DNA from 4 places in the Gordonia sp. PvP123 genome. Region 4 is predicted to be linked to each of the others. Evidence: predicted binding sites of a transcription regulator. Region 4 holds the regulator's gene; each other region holds the start of a gene.
What was found. The regulator LexA, encoded in region 4, represses DNA repair genes until DNA is damaged. The targets are predictions, from matches to a motif close to CGAACANNTGTTCG.
Positions count from the first base shown of each region.

Region 1: ABIC25_RS12865 (HNH endonuclease signature motif containing protein) is a predicted target of LexA. The motif match lies at 2,079-2,092, and genes of this name have one in related genera.
Region 2: ABIC25_RS12040 (HNH endonuclease signature motif containing protein) is a predicted target of LexA. The motif match lies at 1,417-1,430, and genes of this name have one in related genera.
Region 3: ABIC25_RS19890 (SAV_6107 family HEPN domain-containing protein) is a predicted target of LexA. The motif match lies at 1,098-1,111, and genes of this name have one in related genera.

Region 1 is NZ_JBEPPN010000006.1:74,217-77,466, forward strand. It holds gene dcd (dCTP deaminase) at 1-527, opposite strand, end outside; gene ABIC25_RS12865 (HNH endonuclease signature motif containing protein) at 549-2,048, opposite strand; tRNA gene ABIC25_RS12870 (tRNA-Gly) at 2,301-2,374, shown strand; gene ABIC25_RS12875 (beta-mannosidase) at 2,473-3,250, shown strand, end outside.
Region 2 is NZ_JBEPPN010000005.1:360,106-363,355, forward strand. It holds gene ABIC25_RS12040 (HNH endonuclease signature motif containing protein) at 1-1,384, opposite strand, end outside; gene ABIC25_RS12045 (arabinosyltransferase domain-containing protein) at 1,866-3,250, shown strand, end outside.
Region 3 is NZ_JBEPPN010000010.1:145,399-148,648, reverse strand. It holds gene ABIC25_RS19900 (phytoene desaturase family protein) at 1-161, opposite strand, end outside; gene ABIC25_RS19895 (GNAT family N-acetyltransferase) at 163-837, opposite strand; gene ABIC25_RS19890 (SAV_6107 family HEPN domain-containing protein) at 1,224-1,703, shown strand; gene ABIC25_RS19885 (SCO2097 family morphological protein) at 1,870-2,274, shown strand; gene mraZ (division/cell wall cluster transcriptional repressor MraZ) at 2,794-3,234, shown strand.
Region 4 is NZ_JBEPPN010000001.1:343,188-346,437, forward strand. It holds gene hrpA (ATP-dependent RNA helicase HrpA) at 1-359, shown strand, start outside; gene nrdR (transcriptional regulator NrdR) at 333-845, opposite strand; gene ABIC25_RS01545 (LysM peptidoglycan-binding domain-containing protein) at 945-1,484, opposite strand; gene lexA (transcriptional repressor LexA) at 1,727-2,431, shown strand; gene ABIC25_RS01555 (phosphoenolpyruvate--protein phosphotransferase) at 2,409-3,250, opposite strand, start outside.

The DNA.
Region 1 (3,250 bases), on a different contig from region 4:
CCGCGTTGCCCCTGGTATTTCGAACCCACCGACGCACTGCCGTACGGCTCCTCGGCCGGGCTGCTGAGGCGGATGAGGCAGAGCTGGCCGATCTTCATCCCGGGCCAGAGCGTGATCGGCAGGTTGGCCACATTGGAGAGTTCGAGGGTGATGTGGCCGGAGAAGCCGGGGTCGATGAAGCCCGCCGTCGAATGCGTGAGCAAGCCGAGCCGGCCGAGCGACGACTTGCCTTCCAGCCGGCCGGCGAGGTCGTCGGGCAGTGAGCACACCTCGAGGGTCGACCCCAGCACGAATTCGCCCGGGTGCAGCACAAAGGGCTCGCCGTCGGCCGGTTCGACCAGCGAGGTGAGTTCGTCTTGGCGCTGCGCGGGGTCGATGTGGGTGTAGCGGGTGTTGTTGAACACCCGGAACAGACCGTCGAGCCGGACGTCGACGCTGGAGGGCTGGACGAGGGCGGGATCGAACGGATCGATGGCGAGGCGCCCGTCAGCGATCTCGGCGCGGATGTCGCGGTCGGAGAGCAGCACGGTGTCGAGGTTATCGAATGGTCAGGGAGGGTCTGCGCCGGTGTCGGTCGGCGCCGATGATCCCCGGTCGTCGGGTGCGGCCGTCCGGCGCTGGCGGACGTCGGCGCGCATCCGGTCGAGGATCGCGTTGGTGCGATGGGCATGGTTGGTCCGCGGCGTCAACGACGGATGCGAGCGGGGCGGGTGCCAGACGGCGCGGCCGGCGTCGACCCCTTCGGTGGCGATGGTGGTGGCCCACTGATCCACCCCGGTGCCGACCACTCGGTTGTGTGGTGGGCAGGCGGTCGCGAGGGTGTCGAGGTCGGTGGAGCCGTGGTGGGCGTCCCACTCGACTACATGATGGATCTCGCAGTCGAACGACGGCCGCGTGCATCCCGGGAAGGTGCAGCCGCCGTCGCGGGCGACCGCGGCGATTCGTTGTGCGCGTGAGGCCAATCGTCTGGACCGTCCGAGATAGAGCACCTCACTGGAGTGGTCCCGGAACACCGCGAGATGATGCTGCGCGTCGGCGGCAAGGTTGATGGCGTCCTTGACGGGTAGGAGGGTTCCGGTCGCGGTCCGTGCCGGGTCGCCGGCCGCGTCGCGCAGCGCCGATTCGGTGATGGAGACGACAAGGTGTGGCGGCAGCCCGTGGTGCGAACCCCCGAGGGCGCCGGCGTCGAGCACGAAACGCAGCATGGCGCGGAACGCGTCATGGTTGCGCTTCTCGGCCGAACGCTCGTCGCGTCCGGCCGCTGCGGCGAGGGCATCGGGGTGCGCGGCTTCGGGGCTCCCCGTGGGCGATTCGGGGTCGGCGGGGTTGTTCATCCCGGGCGCCGCCCACACCGCCAGGACGACGTCGAGCATCGCACGCGTCGTCGGGTCGAGGGTGGCGGTCAGGCGGGACATGAGTTGGGCGTCCTGCGGCCCGAGCTTGAGCCCACGGTTGCGCGCACGATCTCGGTCGTCGGTGATGGTTCCGTCCGGGTCGAGATGGGCCAGGATGCGGGCACCGAGGTCGCGGAGCGCCGACGGGTCGTAGTCGCGGGCGTAGTGCGCGAGAGTCGCTTCGGCAGCGTCCTTCTCGGCGGGGTCGACGTCGGCGGGGATCTTGCGCATCACCTCGATGACGACGTCGACGTGCCGACCCGAGATCTCGCCGTCGGCAACACCTTTCGCTGTCTCGAGGAAACGTGGCTCGAGCGGGACGCCCTGCATGTCGGGGAACTTGCCCAGTGCCCACACGCGGTTCATCAGGCGGGTCGCCTCGCCGCGCCGGTTCAACGCGTGGCACAGGAAATTGGAGACTGTCTGACAGCCCATCTTCCGGTAGGCCGACCGCTCGTCGATGTCGACGATGTGGTCGGTGAACGCCGACAGCATGCGCCGTTCGGCGCGCTCGTGCTGGATCGCGACCTGGAGTAGCTCGGTCTCCGAGCAGTCCGTGGACGTCGTCTCGGCGATCTCGTCCAGCAGCGCATGCAGGCGCTCGTACTGGTCGAGCAGAAGTGGTTGTGGTGCAGATGGCTCGGTTGAAGCCATGATTTCATCCCCCATCATCATGGCTTAACTCGAAACTGTGTTCGAGCCTACCGGGCGGCCGCCGGTAGCGCAACCCTTGTTCATGAGTTGTTCTGCGTCGCAACCGAATCGCATCGGGTCAGTCCGTCCCATCGCCGGCCAGATGTAGCACTTCGTAGCGCCCAGCGCGACGATCCGCGACATCTGCGCGTCCCGACGACCGTCCCGGCCACCGGTTTGCTAGGCTGTCGATCGCGAGTCCAGCACTCGCACGCCGATGTAGTTCAATGGCAGAACATCAGCTTCCCAAGCTGAATACGCGGGTTCGATTCCCGTCATCGGCTCCACCATTCTCGGACGCGATCCACAACCGAGCGGCCACGTGCAATCATCAGACGAACCGGGCCGGCGCCACTGTCGGCCCTCGTCATCCCAGGACGCACACATGCATCTGCCCGCGGTGAGAATTCCGATTCTGGTGCTGTGCATCGGCCTGCTCGTGAGCTGGATGATGCCTCCGCCCGCACAGGCGGCTCCCAACCGGGTGAAGGCCACGTCGACCGGATTAACCCTCGACGGACGCCAGTGGTGGCCATCCGGGTTCGACGCGTACCAGCTGGCCACCGACTGGTCGGTGAACGCCGGGTGCGGAGCGATGGTGGATCTCGACGACTATTTCGCTGTCCTACCCCCGCATTCGCTCACCCGCTTCAATCTGTTCGCTCGACTGGCGGTGAACAAGTACACCCAGCAGTTGGATTTCGGGCCGATGGACGCCGTCTTCGACGCCGCGGCGCGGCACGATCAGATGGTCCTACCGGTCCTGGCCGCCGCCGACGGCGCCTGCGAGAGCGGAGTTTTCAAGGAACGCGACTGGTACCGATCGGGCTGGCGAACGGCCGCCGGAGCGGGCGGACTCACGTTCGAGGAATGGGCGCGGACGGCAGTGAGACGCTGGAAGGCCAGCCCGGCGCTGGCGGGATGGGAATTGGTGGGTGAACCCGAGCCGTCCGTCTGTGGCGATCAGACGTGTGCCTGGCAACAGCGGTCGTGCCCGGTCGACGCCGCGCGCGTACTGCGGTCCTTTTTCGGCAGTGCAGGTGCCATGGTCACCCGACTGCACGGCGGGGCGGTGATCTGGTCCGGCTTCACCGGCGGTGGCCAGTGCGGCACCGCCGGACCCGACTATCAGTACGTCGCGGGCTCCCCGTATCTGGATGTCC
Region 2 (3,250 bases), on a different contig from region 4:
CGGGGTTGGGTGGCGCGCCGGGTTCGGCGTTGAGTCGCCAGATGCAGCGGCCTTCGTCGGGTCCGGACCGTTCGATTCGGGTGGTGTACTGGCCGGGTTGGTCGCCGACCATTCGGTTGTGCCGCGGGCAGGCGGGTGCGAGGTCGTCGATGTCGGTCAAACCACCTTTGGCCCAGTCTTTCTGGGCGTGGTGGAGTTCGACCTGGGTGGCGGGCTGCTCGCAGCCGGGTGCCGAGCACACTTCCCCGTCGGGGCGGGCGAAGGAGACGAGACGTTGTTCGCGGGTGGCCAGACGCTTGCCCCTACCGAAGTACAGCGGCACCGCGGTGGCGTCTTTGAAGATCGCCAACCACGGCTGCACGTCGCCGGCCATCGCGATCAGGTCGGGGATGGGGAGCAGGGTGCCGGTGGCGGTGGTGGCGAGCCCGGCTTCGCGGATCAGGTCGCCCAGATCGGCTTTGATGATCAGATGGGCGGGCAGGCCGCGGTGCGACGTTCCGAGAATCCCGTCTGAAAAGCCAGCGGTGAGTGCGGCGTCGAGGGCGTCGTGATTTGTCTGGGCGGGGGTGCGTTGGTCACGGTCGGCTGCGAGCGCGAGGGCGTCGGGGTCGGCGGTGCCGGCCGGTCCGGACGGTGAGTTGGGGTCGTCGGGGTTGTTGAGTCCGGGTTTGCCCCAGACGGCGAACATCATCGTGAGCCGGGCGGCGAGTTCGGGGGTGAGGGTGCCGGAGATCTTGGCGGTGCCGTCGGCGCGTTGGCGTCCGATCCACAGGTTGCGGCGCCGTTTCTGGTCGGTGTCGTCGGTGAGGGTGCCGTCGGGGTCGAGGTGAGCGAGGAGCCGCGCGCCGAGTTGGGTGATGTCGGCGGGTGTGTGGTCGGCGGCGATCTCGGCCATCTGACGCTCGGCAGCGACTTTCACATCATGCTCGACGGCGTGGGGGATCTGGTCGAGGACATCGAGGGCGGCCTGCACGTGTGCAGAGCCAACCGCTCCCGCAGCGAACGCCTCAGCGAGGCAGGGGTGTTCGGGCGGTAGGACCTCGCCGCCGAGGCTGGTGCGGGTGGCGGTGGCGTCCATCTGCTTACGACGCCGCACCGGGTTGGAGACCCGCAGCCGGTGGGTCATGAACTGCATGAGGGTTCGGCAGCCGGACTTGCGGGGCAGATCGCGGGCCTCGACCTGATCGATCTGCCGGTCACCGGCGACGGTCAGGCGTGCGATGGCACGTTCGGTATCGGCTGCCACGTCAGCCAACTCGGTATCGGTACACGGCGACAAGTCCACAGTCTGCAACTCATCGAGGATCGCATGCAACTCTGTCACCAGCTCGACGGCACGCGGTTGCGGCGCCACCGAATCGTCGACGTGCGTGGCGTCGGCCATGACGGCCACCTCCCCCCCGAGAACAGTTGCTACGAATGTACGTTCGACTGTACACGAAAGGCGGGCAGTCGGCAGAGCGAAATGTGTTGTCCGACAGATTTTTTCCGCCGCCTAGTCGCCACTGAAGATTGTCGGTGGTTGCTGGTAGGCTCCGCCCCGCGGGCACGATCTGAGCTGTCGCGCGGGCGGGACCCTTCGTGACGCGCCCTCCGCAAGCTCCGGACGCTCCTCAGGGAGGCGGGGGTGACGCGCCCTCCGCAAGCTCCGGACGCTCCTCAGGGAGGCGGGGGTGACGCGCCCTCCGCAAGCTCCGGACGCTCCTCAGGGAGCGGGGGTGACGCGCCCTCCGCAAGCTCCGGACGCTCCTCAGCTCAGGGAGCGGGGGTGACGCGCCCTCCGCAAGCTCCGGACGCTCCTCGTCGATCAGGGCTGCGGGGTGGGCCCTAGGTGGCCTGAGGCACGTCGCTTACGATGAGGCACCGTGCCTGTGACAGCCCCGACCTCGCCAGAGGATTCCGCAGAACCGTCGTCGCCGGGGCCGGCAACATCGGGGCCGGGAACCAGGATCTCCGCAGGCACCGCCCGGTGGGTGGCGATCGTGGCCGGGATCGCAGGCATCGTGCTGTGCGCCCTCACCCCACTGCTGCCCGTCAAGGCCGTCGACGCCGGTTTCGACTGGCCCGCCGGACAGGACCTGAGCGCCGACACCTCATCGGTCATGGCCCCGCTCATCGCGCAGACCCCGCAGACCCTCGACGCCCGCATCCCATGCGCGACGCTGGCATCGGCCGAGGACGGGGTGGTCCTGGCGACCATGCCGACCAACGCGCCGAAGTCGAAGTCGTCGTCGTTGTGGGTCACCGCCACCGACGCCGCGATCACCGTGACCTTCCGGAACAGCCTCGCCGCCACCGCCGCGCGTGCCGACCTGGACCGATGCCGGGAACTGCGCATCTTCTCCGCGCCCACCGGCCCCGGCGCGGAGTTCGTCGGGCTCGGCGAGTCGACGACGCTGCCGCCGGACCGCCGCCCCCAGGTCGACGGCATCTTCAGCAACCTGAACCCGGAGCAGGCTCGCGCCGCCGCCGCCGACGGCCTCCGCGTGCAGGTGACCATCGACAACCGCTACGAATCGTCGCCGTCGGTCCTCAAGATCGTGGTGATGGCGCTCGCCGCCCTGTCCGTTCTCGTCGCCGTCGTCGCGCTGGGGCTGCTCGATCGCATCGGCGGCTACCACCGGCGGATCGGCGCGCGAACCCGCTCCTGGTGGCATTCGCTGAAACCCCGGGCCACCGACCTGATCGTCACCGCGATCCTGCTGGTCTGGAGCGTCCTCGGGGCCGGTTCACCCGACGACGGCTACATCCTCAACATGGGCCGGACCGCGGACGGCTTCGGCTACCTCGCCAACTACTACCGCTTCTACGGCATCCCCGAGGCTCCGTTCGACTGGTACTACAGCTTCCTCGCCGCGTGGTCATCGGTCTCACCGTCCGTGCTGTGGATGCACATCCCGCAACTCATCGCCGGGCTCGTGTCGTGGTTCGTCCTCAGCCGGGTGCTCCTACCCCGCCTCGGTCCGGCAGTACGACGGAGTTCCTGGGCGATCTGGGCCGCCGCCCTGACGTTCACCGCGTTCTGGCTGCCGTTCTGCAGCGGGCTGCGCAGCGAGGGGATCATCGTCCTCGGTTCGCTGCTCACCTGGTGGGCCGCCGAACACGCGATCGCGACACGACGACTCCTGCCGGCGGCCCTCGCCGCGCTGGTCGCGGGGTTCACCCTCGCACTCGCCCCGCACGGCCTCGTCGGCGTGGCCATCCTGCTGGTGGCGGCCCGCTCGCTGCTGCACATCGTCATCGACCGGCG
Region 3 (3,250 bases), on a different contig from region 4:
CGGTGCCCGGGGAACCGTTCGACGGTCGAGACGGCGCCGCCGGGGATCTCGTCCCGCTCGAGGACCTCCACCTCCCGTCCGGCCTGAGCCAGATAGGCCGCGGCGATCAGCCCGTTGTGGCCCCCGCCGATGATGACGGCGTCGCGCCGGGTTCCGTGCATGTCAGCTCCCGGCTTCGGCGCGGCGGGCCGCGGTCGGCGGTTGTAGTTCGAGGGGGAGCGGCCGTCCGAGGAAGGCGAACGGACGGGGGTCGCCGGTGAAGGTGAAATGACGCAGGACGTCGGTGAAGCCCATCCGCCGGTACAGCGACCACGCCCGATTGTCCTCGGCAGGGATCTCCGGGGTCGAGAGGAGTACGTGACGTTCGGGCCGGTCGGCGAGAAGCCGCGCGAGCAGCCACTGGCCGATTCCTCGTCCCTGGGCGGTGGGGTGCACGTGCAATTCGGTGAGTTCGAAGTAGTCGCGGGCGATCGCCTCGATCGTCTCGGGCGGCCGGCCGGTCTGACGGAGTCCGAGTCGCAGCTGCTGGTTCCACCATTGGCCGGTCGCGCCCGTGTATCCGTAGGCGATGCCGACCAGCAGGTCGTCGGGCCCGATGCCGACCGGCGGACCCACCCGACGGCGCGCGGCAGGCATGGTCCGCGCCTCGTAGGGACTCACGGTCTCGACCGCTCCCACCGCGCGCCATCCGGGCCGGCCGATGTGCTCACGCCAGAGCCCGGCGCGGTGGATCTCGGTACCGCGCGGATAGTTCATCGCGGTCACGTAGATCTCCAGTGCGGGCTCGAGCCAGGCCCGGGCGTCCTGGCCGGTCAGGCTCACCAGGCGGATCGTCAACGGACTCCCGTTCTCCTCGTCGTCGTTCTTTGTGTCGTCGGCTCTGTGTTGTCGTCACCGCGTATGAGTCGCCCGGCATCACCGCCGGCGCACCGCCCTCTGGGGTGGATACCGGCGCCGGACACTTCCGGGAATTGTCCTATCGATGATGCACACTCGGCAGGAATCGGGTCGCGGGTGGTGGCGTTGTACAGGCCGGCGGTGGTTTCGGGTCACAGATGTCTTGAACACCGACGCCGGGCTAGCTATATTGAACGTGTCGAACGGATGTTCGATGAATGTGCCTCCGCAAGCTGTTCGCGTTCATCCACGACACGGTCCGGCGGCGGACGAGGGAAGCGTCTGCCGCCGGACACAACGACCACACGCACGAGGAGGAGGACGGCATGGCCAGGAGTCGCAGCGCCACAGCTCTCACCCACGGGGCACCCGTCGATCCGGTGATGGTCGGCCGCGCCCGCGATCTCCTCGAGCGCGCACACCTGCTCCTCGACAATGCTGACGGTGTCGACGACGGTGCCGAACGTTTTCGACAGCTGTATCTGGTCGCCCTCCGCGCATCGGGTGCGGCCCTGGCCGTCCACGAGCCGATCGGCACGGTCCGGCGCAGGACGTCGACATCGAACGCGTGGACGCGCATCGGCATGGTCGCACCTGAGCTGGCGTCGATCGCAGCCCGGTTCGCGGCGCTCTCGCCGGTGCGGATGAAGATCGAGTCCGGCATCATCCGCACGGTCGACCCCGACAGCGTGGCCGGAATGCGTCTGCTCGTCCTCGACTTCCTGCGCCAGGTCGAGACGATGGTCATCGCCTACGAGCAAGGAAAACTCGGTTTCGAGGCCCCGCAGATCGGCGCGACAGCGTGAATCGGGCCACACTTTGCCGTATCTCGCACCGGCCGGTCATCCGCAACGGCGAGTAATGGTGGTCGCGGTCGGTTTCACCTCGTATCATGGGACGATATAGGCGCAGACGCCTTTCCGGTCGCGGGTGACCTTCGTCGGCGTCGCGGATCAGTGAGAAGGAGGGTCGGTGCCACTTTCGGAGCACGAGCAACGCATGCTCGAACAAATCGAGAGCGCGCTGTACGCGGAAGACCCCAAGTTTGCGTCCAGTGTCAAGCGTCGACGTCTGGGGAGGTCGAGCGGTCGTCGTCGCTTGCAGGCGGCGGCGATCTTCGTCGTCGGCCTGGTGATGCTGGTCGGCGGACTCATCGTCGACATCAGCATCGGCGGATTCCCGATAGTGAGCCTGCTGGGCTTCCTGGTGATGTTCGGGGCCGGTCTCTTCGCTCTCTGGGGAGACAGCAGCGGCACCGCCGAGTCCGGTTCGTCGGCCCCCAGGGCCGGCAAGAAGCAATCCGGGTCGTCCGGCGGCAAGCGCAAGCTGTCCGAACGTATGGAGGAGCGATTCAATCGCCGGTTCGAGCAAGAGTGATCCGCTGATCGCGACTCCGCGTTCGTCGATCGGCTGACCGACCCCGCGACACAACTGCATAGAGAGAGCCGCGTGCCTTCGGGCACGCGGCTCTTTTCGTGCTGCCGTTCGCCTCCTGTGAGTTCCGAAACACTGCGTGACGCACAGTCGACGGGATCGGACGCACGGTCGACGGGATCGGACGCCCAGTCGACGGTGTCCCCACTTCACCCCACCGGCGATCCCCACTTCCCCCCACCGGGGCGCCCCACTATGCCCCACCCATCGGTTTCGCCTCGTCATTCAAGCCTCTCTCGCATCACAAACACCTCTTGTCACGCCGCTCGCGTCGAGATTCCTTCTCGCGACGCGCCGAGGCAGGCTTCGCGACACTCGAATCAATGTCTCTGAACTGCATATTTGCTGAGGTGGGGTGAATCAGGGGGCGTGTGGGGTGGAAAGTGGTGGAAAGTGGGGTACTGTGGCATCACCGGGTGAGGCGCAGGACGGCGCAGAATCCGGTGGGCAGGAGGTGTCGACGTGTCCGTGCGATTCGTCGGTACCTACACGCCCAAGTTGGACGACAAGGGGCGGCTCACGCTGCCCGCCAAGTTCCGCGACGCACTGGCAGGAGGGGTAGTGGTCACCAAAGGCCAAGATCACAGCTTGTCGGTGTACCGGACCGAGGAGTTCGATGCGATCGCCGCTCGGATCGTCGAGGCATCCCGAAACGATCCCGATCTGCGTGCCTTCCAGCGAACCTTCTTCGCCGGTTCGGAAGAACAACGACCAGATGGTCAGGGCAGGATCAGCCTGTCCGCCGACCATCGTGTCTACGCGGGGCTGACGAAGGAGTGCGTGGTGTTCGGCAGTTTCGACCACCTCGAGATCTGGGACTCGGCCGCGTGGAACGAGTACCAGACCAGCCACGAGGAGAACTTCTCGGCCGCCAACTCCGCGGCCCTGAACGCGGTGCTGTAGCCGGGCCACCCAGGCC
Region 4 (3,250 bases):
TGGCTGCCGACGACGTCGCCGAGCAGATCGACCATCTCGTGTTCGACGGCTTCGTGGCAGCCACCGCACGGCGGCATCTGGAGAACCTGCCGCGGTACCTCGACGGTGCGCGGGCACGTCTCGAGGCGCTGCCCGCGTCCGCCGCGCGCGACAAGGCCGGCGTCGCGGTCGTCGATCGCGTCGTCGAGCGGTGGGCCCAACGGCTCGAACAGGTCCCTGAGCACCGACGGGCGATCGTCGACGACGAGGCGCAGTGGCTCGTCGAGGAACTACGGGTCGGGTTGTTCGCCGAGCGTCTCGGTACCGCGTTCCCCGTGTCGGAGAAGCGCGTCCTACGAGCTCTGGACCGACTCGGCTGAGACGGGATCGGTGGTGGCGGTCTCGACACGTCCGCCACCGGACGCCGACGACTTCAGATCGTCGATCTCGCGCTGGAAGTCCTCCACCGAGTCGAACGACCGGTACACCGACGCGAACCGCAGGTACGCCACCTCGTCGAGATCACGCAGCGGACCCAGGATCGCGAGACCGACTTCGTTGCTGGGGATCTCGGCCGATCCGCTCGCGCGCACCGTGTCCTCGACCTGCTGGGCGAGTTGCGCGAGTGCGTCCTCGGCGACGTGCCGGCCCTGACAGGCACGACGCACACCGCGCATGACCTTCTCGCGACTGAACGGCTCGGTGACCCCGTTGCGTTTGACCACGGCGAGCACGGCGCTCTCCACCGTGGAGAATCGGCGCCCGCACTCCACACACGAGCGACGCCGTCGGATGGCCTGCCCTTCATCTGCGACACGCGAGTCGATGACCTTGGTGTCGTCGTTCTTGCAGAAGGGGCAGCGCATCGTGTCCTCACGCAGGTCGCGGGACGCTGGAACGCACCGAAACCGTGCGCCCCGCCGCTTCTCGGCCGGCCCCTGTGACATCGAGGATACCGCCCGGCCTCAGCGGTACCGGGGGGTGAGCAGGGGCTGACCCACCTGCAGCGCACTCGACGGCAGATCGTTCATCGCGACGATCTCGTCGATCACGATGTCGCGGGGCATCTCGGGCGCCACCCGGCCGGCGATCGTGCTGAGGGAATCCCCGGCGCGCACGTGGACGACCTCTGCGCTCACCGCGGCGGGCGTCATCGAGTCCGAATAGTTCTGACCGACGACACCGAACACCCACACGACGAACGCGAGGCCGACGCCGGCGAGGACCGCGACGGCGGTGCGGCGACGGCGACGGAACACCGCCGCATCCGGACCGACCGGCCCGCGGCCCCGGGCACCCACCGCGGAGCCGCAGTGCGTGCCGCCGACGCGTGGCGTCAGTGGCGACCCGCCCACCGGACGGTTGCCTGCCGGCCGGTTGTCGACGGGCCGAGAACCGTCGGTCAGCGGGGTCCGGGTCCGGATACGGTCGGCGCGGTCGGTGCGCGCCCGGACGGTGTCGGGACGCTCGGTACGGACGGGAGCGACGAGAGTGGCGGTGCGCATGGTGCCCTCCGGGTGTTCGGTGCGGGATCTTCGGGTGTTCGGGTGTCTGGCATCCGGTGTTCGAACTTCGATCAGATGTTCGATGCACTGATGTTCGAATTTGTAGCACGGCGCACCGACAAAGTCTCGCGACACATCGAACAAATGTTTGAGGTGGAGGTCGCACTCCGCTAGGCTCGGACGCGGCTGAACATCCCCACGGGCCATCTACCAGCACGTTCCGAAGACGAGAGGAACCGAACATGAGTGACACCGGCGATAGGCGCGGCCGAGCGCGGGGAGCCGACGACGAGGCCCCCATCGACGTCGCCGCCGCCGAGGCCTCACTCACCCCGCGCCAGCTCGGGGTCCTGGAAGTCATCCGCCGCTCGGTACGCGAGCGCGGTTACCCGCCGAGCATCCGCGAGATCGGCGACGAGGTCGGCCTGGCCTCGACATCGTCGGTCGCCCACCAGCTACGGACCCTCGAGCGCAAGGGTCTGCTCAAGCGGGATGCGAACCGGCCGCGTGCGGTCAACATCGCGCCGAGCGAATCGCCGTCGCCGGAGACCCCGCCGGCCGGCCGGCTGCCCGAGCCGACCTTCGTGCCGGTCCTCGGCCGGATCGCGGCCGGTGGCCCGATCCTGGCCGAGGAGGCGGTCGAGGACGTGTTCCCGCTTCCTCGCGAGCTGGTCGGCGAGGGCTCGCTCTTCTTGCTGCGCGTCGTGGGCGAGTCGATGATCGACGCCGCCATCTGCGACGGCGACTGGGTCGTCGTGCGGCAGCAGAACGTCGCCGACAACGGCGACATCGTCGCAGCGATGATCGACGGCGAGGCCACCGTGAAGACCTTCAAGCGTCAAGGCGCCAATGTGTGGCTGATGCCGCACAACGAGCTGTTCGATCCCATCCCGGGCAACGACGCCGTGATCCTCGGCAAGGTCGTCACCGTGATGCGGCGAGTCTGACCTCTCCCCCGACCGAACGGTCGAGCACCGCCGCGGCAGCTTCTCGCGCCGCGGCGGGGTCGGACGTGGCCAGCGCGGCGTCGGCGGCGGCGCGGCAGTCCTGCGCGGTCACCTCGCCGAGCCGAGCCCCCACCGCGGCGGCCGCGGCCGGCGCGCTGGACAGCGAGGTCACCCCGAGACCGACGAGCACGCAGGCGAGATTCGGATCGGCAGCCGCCTCACCGCACACCCCGACCGGCTTGCCCTGGCGGACACCCGCTGCGGCGACACCCGCGATCAGGCTGAGCACCGCGGGCTGCCACGGATCGGTCAATCCGGCGAGATCGGCCGACATCCGATCGGCCGCCATCGTGTACTGCGTCAGATCGTTGGTGCCGATCGACACGAAGTCCACCTCGGCGAGCACGGCCTCGGCCAGGATGGCGGCCGCGGGCACCTCGATCATGACCCCGGCGACCAGGCCCCGGCCGCGGACCTCCGCGGCGAAGGCGCGCGCCTCGGACGGCGAGGCGATCATCGGCGCCATGACCCACGGCGCGACGTCGGAACCCGACGCGGCGTGCGCGATCGCGTCGAGCTGGTGGGCTCGGATCTCGGGATGCGCCAGGGCGATTCGATCCCCACGGACACCGAGCGCGGGATTGGATTCGTCTGGGTGGGTCACGAACCTCAAGGGCTTGTCCGAGCCGGCGTCGAGGGTACGGATCACCACCTTCTGGCCGTCGAAGGCATCGAGTACCTCGCGGTAGATCGCCGCCTGCTCGTCGACCGATGGTTCGTCGGCGCGTTCGAGGAAGGCGAGTTCGGTGCGGAAGAGTC